DNA from 2 places in the Bacillus sp. JJ1533 genome. Region 1 is predicted to be linked to the other one. Evidence: a T-box and tRNA genes for the amino acid it is inferred to sense, from the RefSeq annotation. Region 1 holds a T-box; the other holds one or more tRNA genes.
What was found. A T-box is a leader RNA that pairs with one kind of tRNA and senses whether it is charged. The one in region 1 lies ahead of V7138_RS04760 (valine--tRNA ligase), so its partner is inferred to be a tRNA-Val.

Region 1 (9,644 bases):
GATTTTCAGTAGAAGAATCAGTCTGGTTTCAAAAGGGACAGGAAGTCTCTGAGCTCATCTCAATATCACTTGACCCAGATATTGTCATACAAGAGCATGACCAATATGTGTCCATTCGCGGTGCATTACAGCTAACAGGTGAATATCGAATAGATGATAATGATACGGAAGATGGAGAACGTGATTTTGCCTCAGTTCGACTGGTAAATGAGGTTATTACACGTGAGGATGGAATTAGTGAACTAAACCATCGCTTCCCTGTCGATATTACGATTCCACAAGATCGTGTTCAAAGCTTAGATGATGTGTATGTTTTAATTGAAACATTTGACTATGAAATTCCAAAGCGTGGCTGCTTACAAATTATTGCTGATTTAGCCATAAGTGGTATCCAAGGCGTAAGTCATGCACCTAAAACGGAAGCGGCCCCAGAGGCTATCAAACAAGAAGCACAATCCTCTATTGTGAATGAACAACCGGTTGAAGAAGAACTTGAACTTGTAAGAAGCAGTTCGTTCGAAGAGGATATAGCTGAAGTGACAGCCGAGGAAAAACGTGAAGAAGTAGAAGAGGCGCAAGAGGTAGAAGAAGTTCAAGCAGTCGCTGAAGAAAAACGTGAAGAGCAAGAAGAGGTAGTACTGCAAACGAAAGAGGAAGTAGTGGTGCTACATAATGAAATAGAGGAACAGGAAGTTATTGCTGTGAGTGAACAGCAGGACGAAGAAGCTGATGCTGACCTATTTGTTCCTTTTGAAGTGGAAGCAAGAAAAGAAGCTTATCAGGAACAAGAGGAAAGCGAAGTTGTCGAAGTGATTGAAGAGGAAGAGGTTCATGCTGTTCTAACACCTTCAATCGAAGTAAAAGCAAGGCATGATAATCAATTATCCTTTGGTTCTGATCAACCCAATAGAAAAAGCTCAACAGCTGTACAGGAAATAAAAGAGGGGAAAGAACAGAGAGATGATAAAACAGAGGAATCTGTAAAACGAAGTGAAAATGATTTATTATTAACCAAAATATTTGGCAGAGATGAAGTTGATGATCATACGACGATGAAAATCTGTATCGTACAACACGGAGATTCATTGGAGAAGATTTCACAGCGTTATGAAATAAGTGTGCAGCAATTAGTACGAGTAAATTCACTAAATACCGATTCCGTTTCTGAAGGACAGTTATTATATATTCCTGTCCAAGCGAATACGTAAATTTAATCAATAGGGTGGGGAGAAAAACCTCGCCCTGTTTTCTTTAGAAAAATTGTCAGGAAAGAGAGTGATTGGCCCAATGGATAAAATCGATGTCAGTAAAATCGGGCCCATCTTAAAAAAATATAATCTCCAGCCATTATCATTCGAACAGTTCGGCAAAGTCACGAAAGTGATGACAAACAAAGGTACGTATGCTCTAAAAGTCATTTCACACAAAATCAATCCATCCTTCCCCACTCTTCTTCAACAGTTATTCCAACAGGGCTATACAAGAGCTGTACCCATTTATCCGACGGTTGAAGGGAAATACCTTGTCTATCATAATCAAAAGTTCTATTACTTAATGCCATGGCTGAAGAGCAGCACCCCACAGCAACGTGGAGGCCATTACCATGCCCTTTTTAAAGAAATCGCAAGGATTCATCTAACAACGGCAAGAAAACAGCAAATTAGCGATAAAAATGAGATTACGGGACATTATGAAGCAATCATCAAGAAATGGGAAGAGCGAAATCAGTTTCTTGAAAAATTTGTTGAAGAAGCCGAAACAAAGTGGTTTATGTCCCCATTTGAACTCCAGTTTTGTACGTATTTTTATGAAAGCAGTTTAGCCTCATCATTTGCAAGAAACCAGCTTGATAGATGGCACGAGTTAATGGTAGAGAAGGAGTCTTTTCGTACAGTTTTAACATTAAACAATTTATCGGATACACATTTGTTATATGATGAAAGTGGAAAAGGGTATCTTTCAAATTTTGAGAGGGCAGCCTATGGGAATCCAACAAATGATTTAGTTATCCTCTATTACCGAATATTAAAAACCTTTCCTACTCTTTGTACAGATTGTTTAGAGTGGTTTGAATCTTATCAAAGCCGATTTCCATTACGAGAAGAGGAATTTTATCTCTTGTTAAGTCATTTGGCATTTCCAGAGTCCTTATATCGCTGTGTGCAAAATTATACAGCTCAGAAACAAAAAAGATCAGAGTTAGAGCATGTTCAGTTGTTGCAGCGGGCATATTGGCAAATGAAAAATATTGAATTTGTTTCTGTTAAACTTCTTGAAGCCGAACAAAAAAGAAAAGAACAGGAAAAGGAAGAATCCCATACGGAATAATGTATGGGATTTTTTAAATCCAGTCTAAATAGAAGGAGACGGCAAGCAAGATTAAGATGGCTAAAAAGAGCACATCAAACGAGGTTGGCAGGAACAGGGTTCGAACCGCTTGAACGATAGTGATCGGGATGATAAATTGGTGACAAACATCTCTGCATTGCCTTAGCCAAGGAGGGTAGGCGTATTTTCTTAAACGATGTCTTCTCATATGATCTCTCCCTTCAGGAAATCCTATAATTAAAATATGCTTGGAAAAGCAGAATAGTTCCAATCCAACAAATTTGTAACAAAAGACACGTACGAGAATAAAGTATATGAAACTTGGCTATCCTTATTGACAATACCTATTGAAATTGATAAAAATTAGTAGTAGAATCTTTAAGAACACAATAAAAGTTTTAAAGTCGACGAATCAGAAGCGAGAAGGTCAAGGAAGGACAGTCTCGAGGACCAGAGCGTATGCTTTTAATACGCGAGGACCGGAGAGACCGAGTGACGCAGAGATTCGAAGCTTATCATTTGGCGACTTTTAAACATCCATTAATGTACATACGATGAGAGGGAAGAGTACATCGCATACCCCTTCAGAGAGAGAAATCAGTAGCTGTGAGATTTCTTAGGAACGTTACGATGGAAGGTCACCCTTAAGTAGCTTTTATGAAAATGAAGTAGTAAAAGCCGGTGAAAAGCCGTTATCTTTTCTTGAGAGCATAGATAAGCTTTTTTATCTATGAAAAAAGGTGGTACCGCGAATACACTCCATTCGTCCTTTTATTAGGATGAGTGGAGTTTTTTATTTTCATTGTATTTAAGGAGGAACTCTTATGGAGGGAAATGAAAAGAATTTATCAACAAAGTATGACCCGCAAACGATTGAAGCGGGCCGCTATCAATATTGGTTGGATGGCAAATTTTTTGAAGCAAAAGACGATGCTGAGAAAAAACCATATACCATTGTGATTCCACCACCAAACGTAACAGGAAAGCTGCACCTAGGGCATGCGTGGGATACAACCTTACAGGATATCCTAACTCGCATCAAACGAATGCAGGGCCATGACGTTCTTTGGCTGCCGGGCATGGACCATGCAGGAATCGCGACCCAAGCAAAAGTTGAGGCGAAGCTTCGTGAAGAAGGGAAAACTCGCTATGACTTAGGACGTGAAAAATTTGTAGAGGAAACCTGGAAGTGGAAGGAAGAGTATGCGAGTCATATTCGTGAGCAATGGTCTAAGCTTGGTCTTGGATTAGATTATTCAAGAGAACGATTCACACTTGATGAAGGACTTTCAAAAGCAGTACGTGAAGTGTTCGTTACTCTCTATAAAAAAGGACTTATTTATCGCGGTGAATACATTATCAACTGGGACCCTGCGACAAAAACAGCCCTGTCTGATATCGAGGTAATCTATAAAGATGTGCAGGGTGCATTTTACCATATGCGCTATCCATTAGCAGATGGCAGCGGAACGATTGAAATTGCAACCACTCGTCCGGAAACAATGCTTGGTGATACCGCCATTGCCGTTCACCCGAAGGATGAACGCTTCAAACATCTAATTGGTAAAACAGTCATTCTTCCAATTGTAGGAAGAGAAATTCCGATTGTTGGGGATGAATATGTTGATATGGAATTTGGTTCAGGTGCAGTTAAAATCACACCTGCTCATGACCCAAATGACTTTGAGGTAGGCAATCGCCACAATCTTGAACGTGTTCTTGTGATGAATGAGGATGGAACAATGAATGCCAATGCAGGTAAATACCAAGGGTTGGACCGATTTGAATGCAGAAAACAAATTGTGAAGGATCTTCAAGCAGAAGGCGTTCTTTTCAAAATTGAAGACCACCTTCATTCGGTAGGCCACAGTGAGCGAAGTGGAGCAGTTGTTGAACCATATCTATCAACCCAATGGTTCGTAAAAATGCAGCCGTTAGCGGATGAAGCGATTAAGCTTCAAACACAGGAAGAAAAGGTACATTTCGTTCCAGACCGTTTTGAAAAAACATATCTGCATTGGATGGAAAACATTCGTGATTGGTGTATTTCTCGTCAATTATGGTGGGGTCATAGAATCCCAGCCTGGTACCATAAAGATACAGGTGAGGTTTATGTAGATCATGAGCCACCAACTGACATCGAAAACTGGGAGCAGGACAATGATGTATTAGATACATGGTTTAGTTCTGCCTTATGGCCATTCTCTACAATGGGCTGGCCTGACAAGGAAGCAGCGGATTTTAAACGCTACTATCCAACAGATGCCCTTGTGACAGGCTATGATATCATCTTCTTCTGGGTATCCAGAATGATTTTCCAAGGACTCGAATTTACCGGAAAACGTCCATTTAAAGATGTTCTCATTCACGGTCTAGTACGTGACGCAGAAGGTCGTAAAATGAGTAAGTCACTTGGAAATGGTGTCGACCCAATGGATGTCATCGCCCAATACGGTGCTGATTCATTACGATACTTCTTATCCACTGGAAGTTCACCAGGTCAAGACCTACGCTTTAGTATGGAAAAGGTTGAAGCGACTTGGAACTTTGCGAATAAGATTTGGAATGCTTCACGTTTTGCCCTAATGAACATGGGCGATTTAAAGTTTGAGGATATCGACTTTAGCGGTGAAAAATCAGTTGCCGATAAGTGGATCCTAACTCGCTTAAATGAAACCATTGAATCCGTAACGAAGCTTGCGGATAAATATGAATTTGGTGAAGTAGGCAGGGTGTTATATAACTTCATTTGGGATGACTTCTGTGACTGGTATATTGAAATGGCGAAGCTTCCTTTATACGGTGAAGACGAGCAAGCAAAGAAAACTACGAGATCGATTCTTGCCTATGTTTTAGACAACACAATGAGATTATTACATCCATTTATGCCGTTCATTACCGAGGAAATATGGCAAAACTTGCCACATAATGGTGAATCTATTACCATTGCAAAATGGCCGGAAGTTAATCCGGAACTATCAGACGATCAAGCAGCCGGGGAAATGCGACTATTGGTTGATATTATTCGCTCTGTTCGTAATATCCGTGCAGAGGTAAATACACCAATGAGCAAACAAATCAAGCTTTATATAAAAGCAAAGGATGCAACGATTCTGCCACAATTAGAAAAGAATCGCTCTTATCTTGAACGATTCTGTAACCCAAGTGAGCTCGCGATTGCAACCGACATTACTTCACCTGAAAAGGCAATGACTTCAGTTGTAACAGGTGCAGAATTATTCCTTCCGCTTGAAGGGCTGATCAACATCGATGAAGAAATCAAGCGTCTGGAAAAAGAACTAGAAAAGCTTGATAAAGAGGTTGAACGCGTTCAGAAGAAACTTGGTAACGAAGGTTTCGTGAAGAAAGCACCTCAAAAAGTCATTGATGAAGAACGAGCAAAAGAAAAAGACTATCTCGAAAAACGCGAAACAGTTCGCGAGCGCATTGCAGAACTAAGAGGCTAAATGAATAAAAGGCGAATCTATTATAGATTCGTCTTTCCTTCATTATAAAAACTGTGGAGGAAACTCATATGATATATACATACGATGAAGCTTTGTCATGGATTCATGGGAGATTAAGACTAGGCATGAAGCCGGGATTAGCCCGAATGGAATGGATGATGGAACGACTTAATCATCCGGAGAAAAAAATAAAGACAATTCATGTTGCTGGAACTAATGGGAAAGGCTCAACTGTCAGCTACCTTCGTAATATTTTACAAGAAGCAGGTTATAAGGTTGGAACCTTCACCTCTCCTTATATTGAGTCTTTTAATGAGCGAATTAGTGTAAACGGAAAGCCCATCTTAGATGATGAAATTGTCTCTCTTTTACAAGTGATTAAACCATTAGCGGAAGAACTGGAGGAAACCGAACTTGGTGGTCCTACTGAGTTTGAAGTCATTACCGCGATGGCCCTTTATTATTTTGGGGAAACTTCTGCTATTGACTTTGTAATTATGGAAGTGGGGCTAGGAGGAAGACTTGATTCTACAAATGTCATTACTCCGCTTGTATCCATCATTACGAGCATTGGCTTTGATCACATGAATATTCTTGGGGACACAATCGAAGAAATTGCGGGTGAAAAAGCTGGTATCATCAAACGGAACGTTCCCGTAATATCAGGAGCTCAGCAGCGGGAAGCAATTGAAGTGATAAGTGCTAAGGCAAAAGAAGAAGAGAGTCCATTTTATCAATTAGACCAAGACTTCTTTATCCTGGGCCATCAATCAGATGATGGAGAAAGCTTTACAGTAAAGACTCAAAATAAAAACTTTCAAAATCTACACATCTTAATGAAGGGTGCGCATCAGGTTAGAAACGCAAGCTTAGCAGTGATGGCCGTTCACTTATTACAACATAATGGTGTTGCACAAATCGGTGACAATGAACTTGTAGCAGGTTTGGCGAAAACAAAATGGATTGGACGATTTGAAGAGATTTCGAAGGAACCACTTGTTATTTTAGACGGAGCGCATAATCCAGAAGGTATTAACAGTCTTGTTGAAACGATAGGGACTCATTTAAAAGGAAAAGATATCCACATTATTTTTAGTGCGTTAGGCGACAAAAAATTAGACACGATGATTGGACAACTTGAAAAGGTTGGTCAAACCTTGACTTTTACTACCTTTGACTACCCAAGAGCGGCAAGCACCAAGGAACTATATGAAAATTCTTCTGCCGGTGAATCCATTAGAACGATTGATAAGTGGCAAGAGGCAGTTGAAGCGGGATTAATGCGAGCATCATCGGAAGAAAATGCAGCTCTAATTATAACGGGTTCTCTTTATTTTATATCTGAGGTTAGGAAGTTTTTATTATCGATCCACTAAATATGAAAACATAAGGGGCAAATAGCCCCGTTTTTTTATGCGTAAATGCAAGTGACAAACTGTAACAAAATATTTTAATTTATTACAAATAACTCGTTAACCTCTTTAGTATTTTCCTATTTTCATATAAAATGAAATGTGATGGTATAGGTATATTTTACTATCTGATTTTGAGTACATATAAGATGTTTTATAAAATCATGTAATTGAATCTGGGGACAATATCAACTAAAGTCACATAAAGAGTTAAAGGGGGACAACCATGCAGAAGTTATCTACAGTTAAAATTTTCAGCTTGCTCATACTCTGTGTTTTACTCCTGTCTCTTTTTTCGACTATTGGAACGAAAACGTACCATGCATTTTTTGCTGATGATTCATTCAAGGAAAAACCAGGTAATGAACCGTCAGAGGAAATTGAGAATAACACTGATCAAATTGACAAAACGGATGATAACCATGTCGTATCTCAATCGGCCATTCATGATTTAAAGGATGAAAGTGAAATCGTACAATGGGTGAAAGAGTTTGGTGTTGTACCAATACCTGCAAACAAATCTTTCTCTTTGCTTTCCTTTTTGTCGGAAAGCGGTACATCTACTAACTATTCAAATGAGGCATTAAGTATAATTGCAACAGGTATTTATTCGACGATTTTATCTTCAAATTTTGAAATTGTAGAAAGACATATTAGCAATCAGTTGCCTTATTATGCTGCTTTCGGTTATGAAGCCATGATTGAAAAAGATAGAAAGGATTTGATTATTTACAATGCAAATCCTCACGCGTTTCAACTTATGTTTTCATTTGTGAATCATGAGTTTATTGTGCAGCTTATTGGCCCGGAGAGTCCACAATCGATACATATAGTTATTGAGGAAAAAGAATCGTTTGAACCTAAGATTATTAAACAGTATGACAGCACGTTATCGAAAGGGGCAAAGGTTGTTAGACAAAAAGGAGTTCCCGGGGAAATTGGTACAATCTATCGCATCATAAGAGAGACTGGTGTAGTAGACGAAAAAGTGAAGGTAGCTGAGGATTTTTATCCACCTATCCACAAAATTGAAGCCCATAGTATTTTAGTTCCGGAACCCCCTCAAAACGTGAATGATACGGAACCAGAAGGTAATATTGCAAATCCAGATTATAAAACTCCTGGGACAAATAATGGAAAGGGAGAAGAAAATAATCAGGAATCTGGAAATGAATCTAATAAAGACAACGAAAAGGAAAATACCGATTTATGGGAAGATCCTGATCCATTGCATTTACAAAAATCCTAGGGAGGGGACATTCCATGCGAAGAGCACGCAAACGATTAGGAGATTTGCTTATAGATGCAGGTCTACTAACAGAGCAACAATTAAAACAAGCTCTTGAAGATCAAACTGAAACGCAAAAACTTGGGGATATCCTTCTTCAAAAAGGGTTTATCTCAGAGCAACAATTAATTGAAGTTCTTGAGTTTCAATTAGGTATACCACATGTTAGTCTGTTTCGATACCCAATCGATACATCGTTAATGACATTGATACCTAAAGAAATGGCAAGAAGGCACCTTTTAATAGCCCTTCGGAAAGAAGGAGACAAGCTATTTGTCGCAATGGCGGACCCTATGGATTATTATGCGATAGAGGATTTACGGTTAACGACTGGATTTTATATTGAACCAGTCATAGCTTCTAAGGATGAGATCTTACGGGCAATTAATAAATTTTATGATCTAGATGAAGGGGTAAAGGAGCTATTTGCTGAAGCTCCTGCAGAAATTGAAGAAGAGAAAATCACCAACGAAGATTCACCGGTTGTAAAATTAGTTAACCAAATCTTGCAAAATGCTGTTCAACAGCGAGCAAGTGATATTCATGTAGACCCACATGAAACAAAGGTATTACTTCGTTATCGAGTAGATGGAGTACTCCGTACGGAACGGTCACTACCAAAAAGTATGCAAGGCGTCCTTACAGCACGCATTAAGATTATGGCAAACCTAGATATTACCGAAAGCCGTATCCCACAGGATGGTCGAATAAAAATAAATCTTGAAGCACATCATATTGATTTACGTGTTTCCACCTTGCCAACAGTATACGGTGAAAAAATTGTTATGAGGGTTCTAGATTTAAGCAGTTCTTTAAATAATCTTACACAATTAGGATTTAATAATGTCAACCTTAAAAGATTTAAAAAACTGATACATAATCCGACAGGAATTGTATTAATCACAGGTCCTACAGGATCAGGAAAATCTTCAACACTTTATGCAGCATTAAACCAACTGAATTCTGAAGATGTTAACATCATAACGATTGAAGATCCTGTTGAATACCAATTAGAAGGAATCAACCAAATTCAAGTAAATACAAATGTCGGAATGACATTTGCCAAAGGACTCCGTGCCATTTTACGACAGGACCCTAATATCATTATGGTCGGAGAAATTCGTGACCAAGAAACAGCGGATGTAGCTG
Region 2 (5,085 bases), on a different contig from region 1:
AGTTTTCAAAGAACTAATTTGGAGCGGGTGATGAGAATCGAACTCACGACATCAGCTTGGAAGGCTGAGGTTTTACCATTAAACTACACCCGCATTTATTAAATTTCGTCTGGTCGGGAAGACAGGATTCGAACCTGCGACCCCTTGGTCCCAAACCAAGTGCTCTACCAAGCTGAGCTACTTCCCGATATAATATGGCGCGCCCGAAAGGAGTCGAACCCATAGCCTTCTGATCCGTAGTCAGACGCTCTATCCAATTGAGCTACGGGCGCATATTAAAACGTGATTCGAAATCAGCGACTTTTCTATCATAACACCTTAGATTATCAATTGCAAGTGTTTTTTTAAAAGTTTTTTTGGTGCGGTCGAGAAGACTCGAACTTCCACGGGATCAACTCCCACTAGGCCCTCAACCTAGCGCGTCTGCCATTCCGCCACGACCGCGAATAAATCAAGCACAGTGCGGGTGAAGGGACTCGAACCCCCACGTCAAAGACACTAGATCCTAAGTCTAGCGCGTCTGCCAATTCCGCCACACCCGCATATGAATTTGAAAAATGGTGAGCCATGAAGGACTCGAACCTTCGACCCTCTGATTAAAAGTCAGATGCTCTACCGACTGAGCTAATGGCTCGTAAAAGAGATTAGTGAATAATGTATTAACGTAATCGAATTGAGTACATCTACGACGTCCCAATCTCAGAAAGTAATTTCAAGTAGCAGCTCGATTGGTACGCTGAAGCTTATGCTTCGAAGTTTACTCGTTCGTGCTCTACCGACTGAGCTAATGGCTCGTTATAAATGGCTGGGCTAGCAGGATTCGAACCTACGAATGACGGAGTCAAAGTCCGTTGCCTTACCGCTTGGCTATAGCCCAATGAATAATCTTCATGAATCCTCATCTTTGAATAAGCTTCATGAATCTTCTCCGCAAGAGGATATTCTGAAAAATTTCAGCAGGAAATTTTGCGGAATATCGTCGATAACACTAATTGTATATGCTCATACCAATATATATATCATCGACATATCAAGAGTTCCCATGGTGGAGGATGACGGGATCGAACCGCCGACCCCCTGCTTGTAAGGCAGGTGCTCTCCCAGCTGAGCTAATCCTCCATTTAAAGAGATAGAAATGGGAGGTAGGAATTAGAATCCTACATCCCATGATTGTATGACCCGTACGGGATTCGAACCCGTGTTACCGCCGTGAAAGGGCGGTGTCTTAACCGCTTGACCAACGGGCCATTTTAAACTGGCGGAGAAGGAGGGATTTGAACCCTCGCGCCGCTTACGCGACCTACACCCTTAGCAGGGGCGCCTCTTCAGCCACTTGAGTACTTCTCCATTGGCTCCGCAGGTAGGATTCGAACCTACGACCGATCGGTTAACAGCCGATAGCTCTACCACTGAGCTACTGCGGAATATTGTAGCGACATTATTTATTATAAAAACAGACTTTCTGATTGTCAAGAGCATCTGTTATTTATCTGTATTTTGTCTGTCCGGTTTCGCGGCGACTTTTATAATTTATCACAGGAATAATCTTGAGTCAATATTTTTTTACTTGTACTAATTTCCCTGAGCATTTCCCACAAACATATCGATTTGTATCGATTCTTCTTTTTCTTACATATCCTATCCCACAGTTCTTACAGGTATACAAATATTGGGTTGAAGCTTTTTTTCTTTGTACAGATTCTAATGGTTTACAAAATCGGGGGGCATCTACGGCTTTTAAGAGATTCCGAAAATCGCGATCACGATGTTGATATCCCTTTCCTTCAAGATGCAAATGATAATGACAAAGTTCGTGTTTGATAATTCCTACTAACTCGTCAATTCCTCGTTCTTGATAGTATTTTGGGTTTAACTCGATATTGTGCGATTTCAGCAAATACCTTCCGCCAGTCGTTTGCAATCGATTGTTGAAGGATGCTATATGAAGGAATGGTTTTCCAAAGAACTCGAGAGAAACTTCTTCTACAATTTTTTGCAACTCAAACTGTTCCACTTTTTTTCTTCCTCTCCATCCTTTTCGAACAGGACGTACTGTATTTGCATACACTATATATACTCAAACGTATAGTTTGGTAACTCTAACATTATAGTATCATTCTTTTTGTTTTTCGAGGATAAAAGATTATTGACGAGGAGGTTATGGGGTTATGCCTACTTGGCTTCAGAACCAAATGAAACGTGCCTATTATGAAAAAAATCGATACCAAATTAAATTATTGAATCAATGCTGGTATTTTTATAGAAAAAAACACTGCTCGTAAAAGCAGTGTTTTGTGTTTTAACTTTGTGGCGGCAGCATAGTTAGTGCGACTCGGCCTTTTTTCACATCGACATCATCGATCCAGACGGTTACGACATCACCAACTGAAACAACATCAAGTGGATGTTTGACAAAGTTTTTACTTAGTTTCGAAATATGCACAAGGCCATCCTGCTTTACTCCGATATCAACAAATGCCCCAAAATCTACAACATTTCGGACAGTTCCTTCAAGTTCCATTCCTTTTGCAAGATCTTCAAGCTTAAGGATGTCTTTTTTTAGTAATGGTTTTGACAGTTCGTCACGAGGGTCACGTTCTGGGCTGACTAATGCTTCTGTAATATCGTGAATGGTGATTTCACCAATACCCAATTCAGCAGCTATTTCCTCTGGAACGATGGACGAGATGGCTTCTTTTAGTTTTTCCGTTCCTAAGTCATTGCTTGTTAAACCGAATTTGGCAAGTAACTTTTTAACCTCTTTATAGTTTTCTGGGTGAATTCCAGTGCGGTCTAACGGCTCGTTACCATCAACAATACGCAGGAATCCGATACATTGCTCATAGGTTTTTGCTCCAAGACGCGGAATATCCTTTAATTCATTTCTACCCTTGAATTTGCCTTGTTCCTCACGTTTTTTAACGATGTTATTGGCAACTGTTTTTGATAGGCCTGCTACATATTGCAGTAAGGATGGGGATGCGGTATTCACATTTACACCAACCTTGTTAACAACAGTTTCAACGACAAATGTCAGTTGATCATTTAGCTTTTTCTGAGATACATCATGTTGGTATTGACCAACACCTACTGACTTCGGATCGATTTTCACAAGTTCAGCTAACGGGTCCTGGAGTCTTCTTGCAATCGACACAGCGCTTCTTTCTTCGACATGTAAATCCGGAAATTCTTCACGAGCAATATCGGATGCAGAGTATACACTTGCTCCCGCTTCATTGACGATGATATAGAAGATTTCTTGATTCACTTCTTTTAAAATATCCGCTACAAATTGTTCGGTTTCTCTTGAAGCTGTTCCATTTCCTATCGCCACCATTTCAACCTTAAATTCATGTAAAATGGATTTAATTTTCTTAGCTGCTTCTTCCTTTTTATTCACTGGTGGGTGTGGATAGATTACACCTATATCTAGAACCTTTCCAGTTTCGTCTACTACCGCAAGCTTACATCCAGTTCGGTAGGCTGGGTCCACGCCTAGAACCATCTTCCCTTTAAGTGGTGGTTGCAAAAGGAGATTCCGAAGGTTTTCCGAAAAAATATGGATAGCTCTATCTTCCGCTTTCTCAGTAAGTTCTTTTCGGATTTCCCTTTCAATTGAAGGCTGAATGAGACGCTTATAGGCATCCTCAATTGTTTCTACGATATAAGGAGTTACCGGAGAATTTTCTTTTTTTACGATTTTTCGATTTAAAAAAGTTAAAATTCGATCGAGAGGCGGTTCGATAGTTACTCGTAAGATCTCCTCTTTTTCCCCACGGTTCATCGCAAGAACACGGTGTGGAACGATCCTTTGAATAGGTTCTTTATATTCGTAGTACATTTCGTAGACATTTTTTTCGTCTTTCTCTACATCCTTTACAGCTGTTTCAATCGTTCCTAGCTTGAAGGTTTCATTGCGAATCCATTGACGAAAACCTGCGTCATCTGAAATCCATTCAGCAATAATATCTTTCGCTCCACCAATAGCATCTTCAGCACTCAGAACCTCTTTTTCCTCTGAAACGAATTGGGATGCATACTGTTCAACATCCACATTCATCGGGAAAGCATATAACCATTCCGCTAATGGTTCAAGTCCTTTTTCCTTCGCCACAGTCGCTTTTGTACGGCGCTTCTGTTTGTATGGTCTATATAAGTCCTCGACTTGCTGAAGTTTTGTCGATTTCATAATTTCCGCTTGAATCTCATCTGTTAGTTTCCCTTGTTCAGCAATGAGGCGAATCACTTCTTCTTTACGTGATTCAAGATTTTGCAGATAGGCCCACTTTTCTTGGACATCTTTAATTTGCACTTCGTCCAAAGACCCCGTTAGTTCTTTCCGGTAACGCGCGATAAAAGGTACGGTATTCCCTTCATCTAAAAGATTAATCACACTATGCACTTGCTTTGTTGTAATTCCAATTTCTTTAGCGATGGTTTTCACCATCATGTCATTTGTTTGCAATGTCTGTGTCAAAACTACTTCCTCCTACTTTCACTTCTACCTCTATTTTACCAAAATTGAATCATCCAAGTACGGCTTGTCGAAGCTTTTTAATCGCAATCCGCTGGATGCGGGACACATGCATCTGTGATACACCGACGATTTTCCCTGTTTCTTTTTGACTTTTTTCTTTTATATAAGTGTAGTAAAGAATTCTTTTTTCGCGTGTGGACAGAACATGAAGAGCCTTCTTTACATCTAATTTTTTTAATGTTTTTTCATACGCTTTGTCCTGTCTACCAACTGTTTCTATGATGGTTTTTCCTTCCGAATCCGAATTGATTGGAGTGTCAATCGACTGCGTTTGATAGGCTTGGCCTAACTCAATCGCTTCTAGAACTTCCTTAGCATCAACCTGCAGATGATTTGCAATTTCATGCACGTCTGGCTTTCTTTGTAAAATGGTTGTAAGTTCTTCCTCAGCCTTTATGATCTTTATTCCGAGCTCCTTTGCGCTTCTTGGCACATGGACGCTCCAGGTTTTGTCTCGTAAAAAATGTTTAATTTCACCAATGATTGTTGGAATCGCGTATGAGTGAAAGCTTTTGCCAATGGAGATGTCAAATCTTCTTATCGCACTT

Region 2: it has a tRNA-Val gene. The T-box ahead of V7138_RS04760 (valine--tRNA ligase) is inferred to sense a tRNA for this amino acid. The anticodon was not compared.

What each region holds. Positions count from the first base shown of each region.
Region 1 covers NZ_JBALOV010000007.1:111,038-120,681, forward strand. The annotation lists gene spoVID (stage VI sporulation protein D) at 1-1,208, shown strand, start outside; gene ysxE (spore coat protein YsxE) at 1,288-2,328, shown strand; gene V7138_RS04755 (hypothetical protein) at 2,342-2,536, opposite strand; T-box leader at 2,874-3,102, shown strand; gene V7138_RS04760 (valine--tRNA ligase) at 3,153-5,795, shown strand; gene V7138_RS04765 (bifunctional folylpolyglutamate synthase/dihydrofolate synthase) at 5,864-7,171, shown strand; gene V7138_RS04770 (G5 domain-containing protein) at 7,434-8,456, shown strand; gene V7138_RS04775 (GspE/PulE family protein) at 8,471-9,644, shown strand, end outside.
Region 2 covers NZ_JBALOV010000023.1:138,366-143,450, reverse strand. The annotation lists tRNA gene V7138_RS12030 (tRNA-Gly) at 20-93, opposite strand; tRNA gene V7138_RS12025 (tRNA-Pro) at 111-187, opposite strand; tRNA gene V7138_RS12020 (tRNA-Arg) at 196-272, opposite strand; tRNA gene V7138_RS12015 (tRNA-Leu) at 358-444, opposite strand; tRNA gene V7138_RS12010 (tRNA-Leu) at 462-542, opposite strand; tRNA gene V7138_RS12005 (tRNA-Lys) at 559-634, opposite strand; tRNA gene V7138_RS12000 (tRNA-Gln) at 803-877, opposite strand; tRNA gene V7138_RS11995 (tRNA-Val) at 1,044-1,119, opposite strand; tRNA gene V7138_RS11990 (tRNA-Glu) at 1,176-1,247, opposite strand; tRNA gene V7138_RS11985 (tRNA-Ser) at 1,257-1,347, opposite strand; tRNA gene V7138_RS11980 (tRNA-Asn) at 1,350-1,424, opposite strand; gene V7138_RS11975 (SprT family protein) at 1,553-2,014, opposite strand; gene cmpA (cortex morphogenetic protein CmpA) at 2,169-2,282, shown strand; gene V7138_RS11965 (Tex family protein) at 2,300-4,450, opposite strand; gene V7138_RS11960 (SigB/SigF/SigG family RNA polymerase sigma factor) at 4,527-5,085, opposite strand, start outside.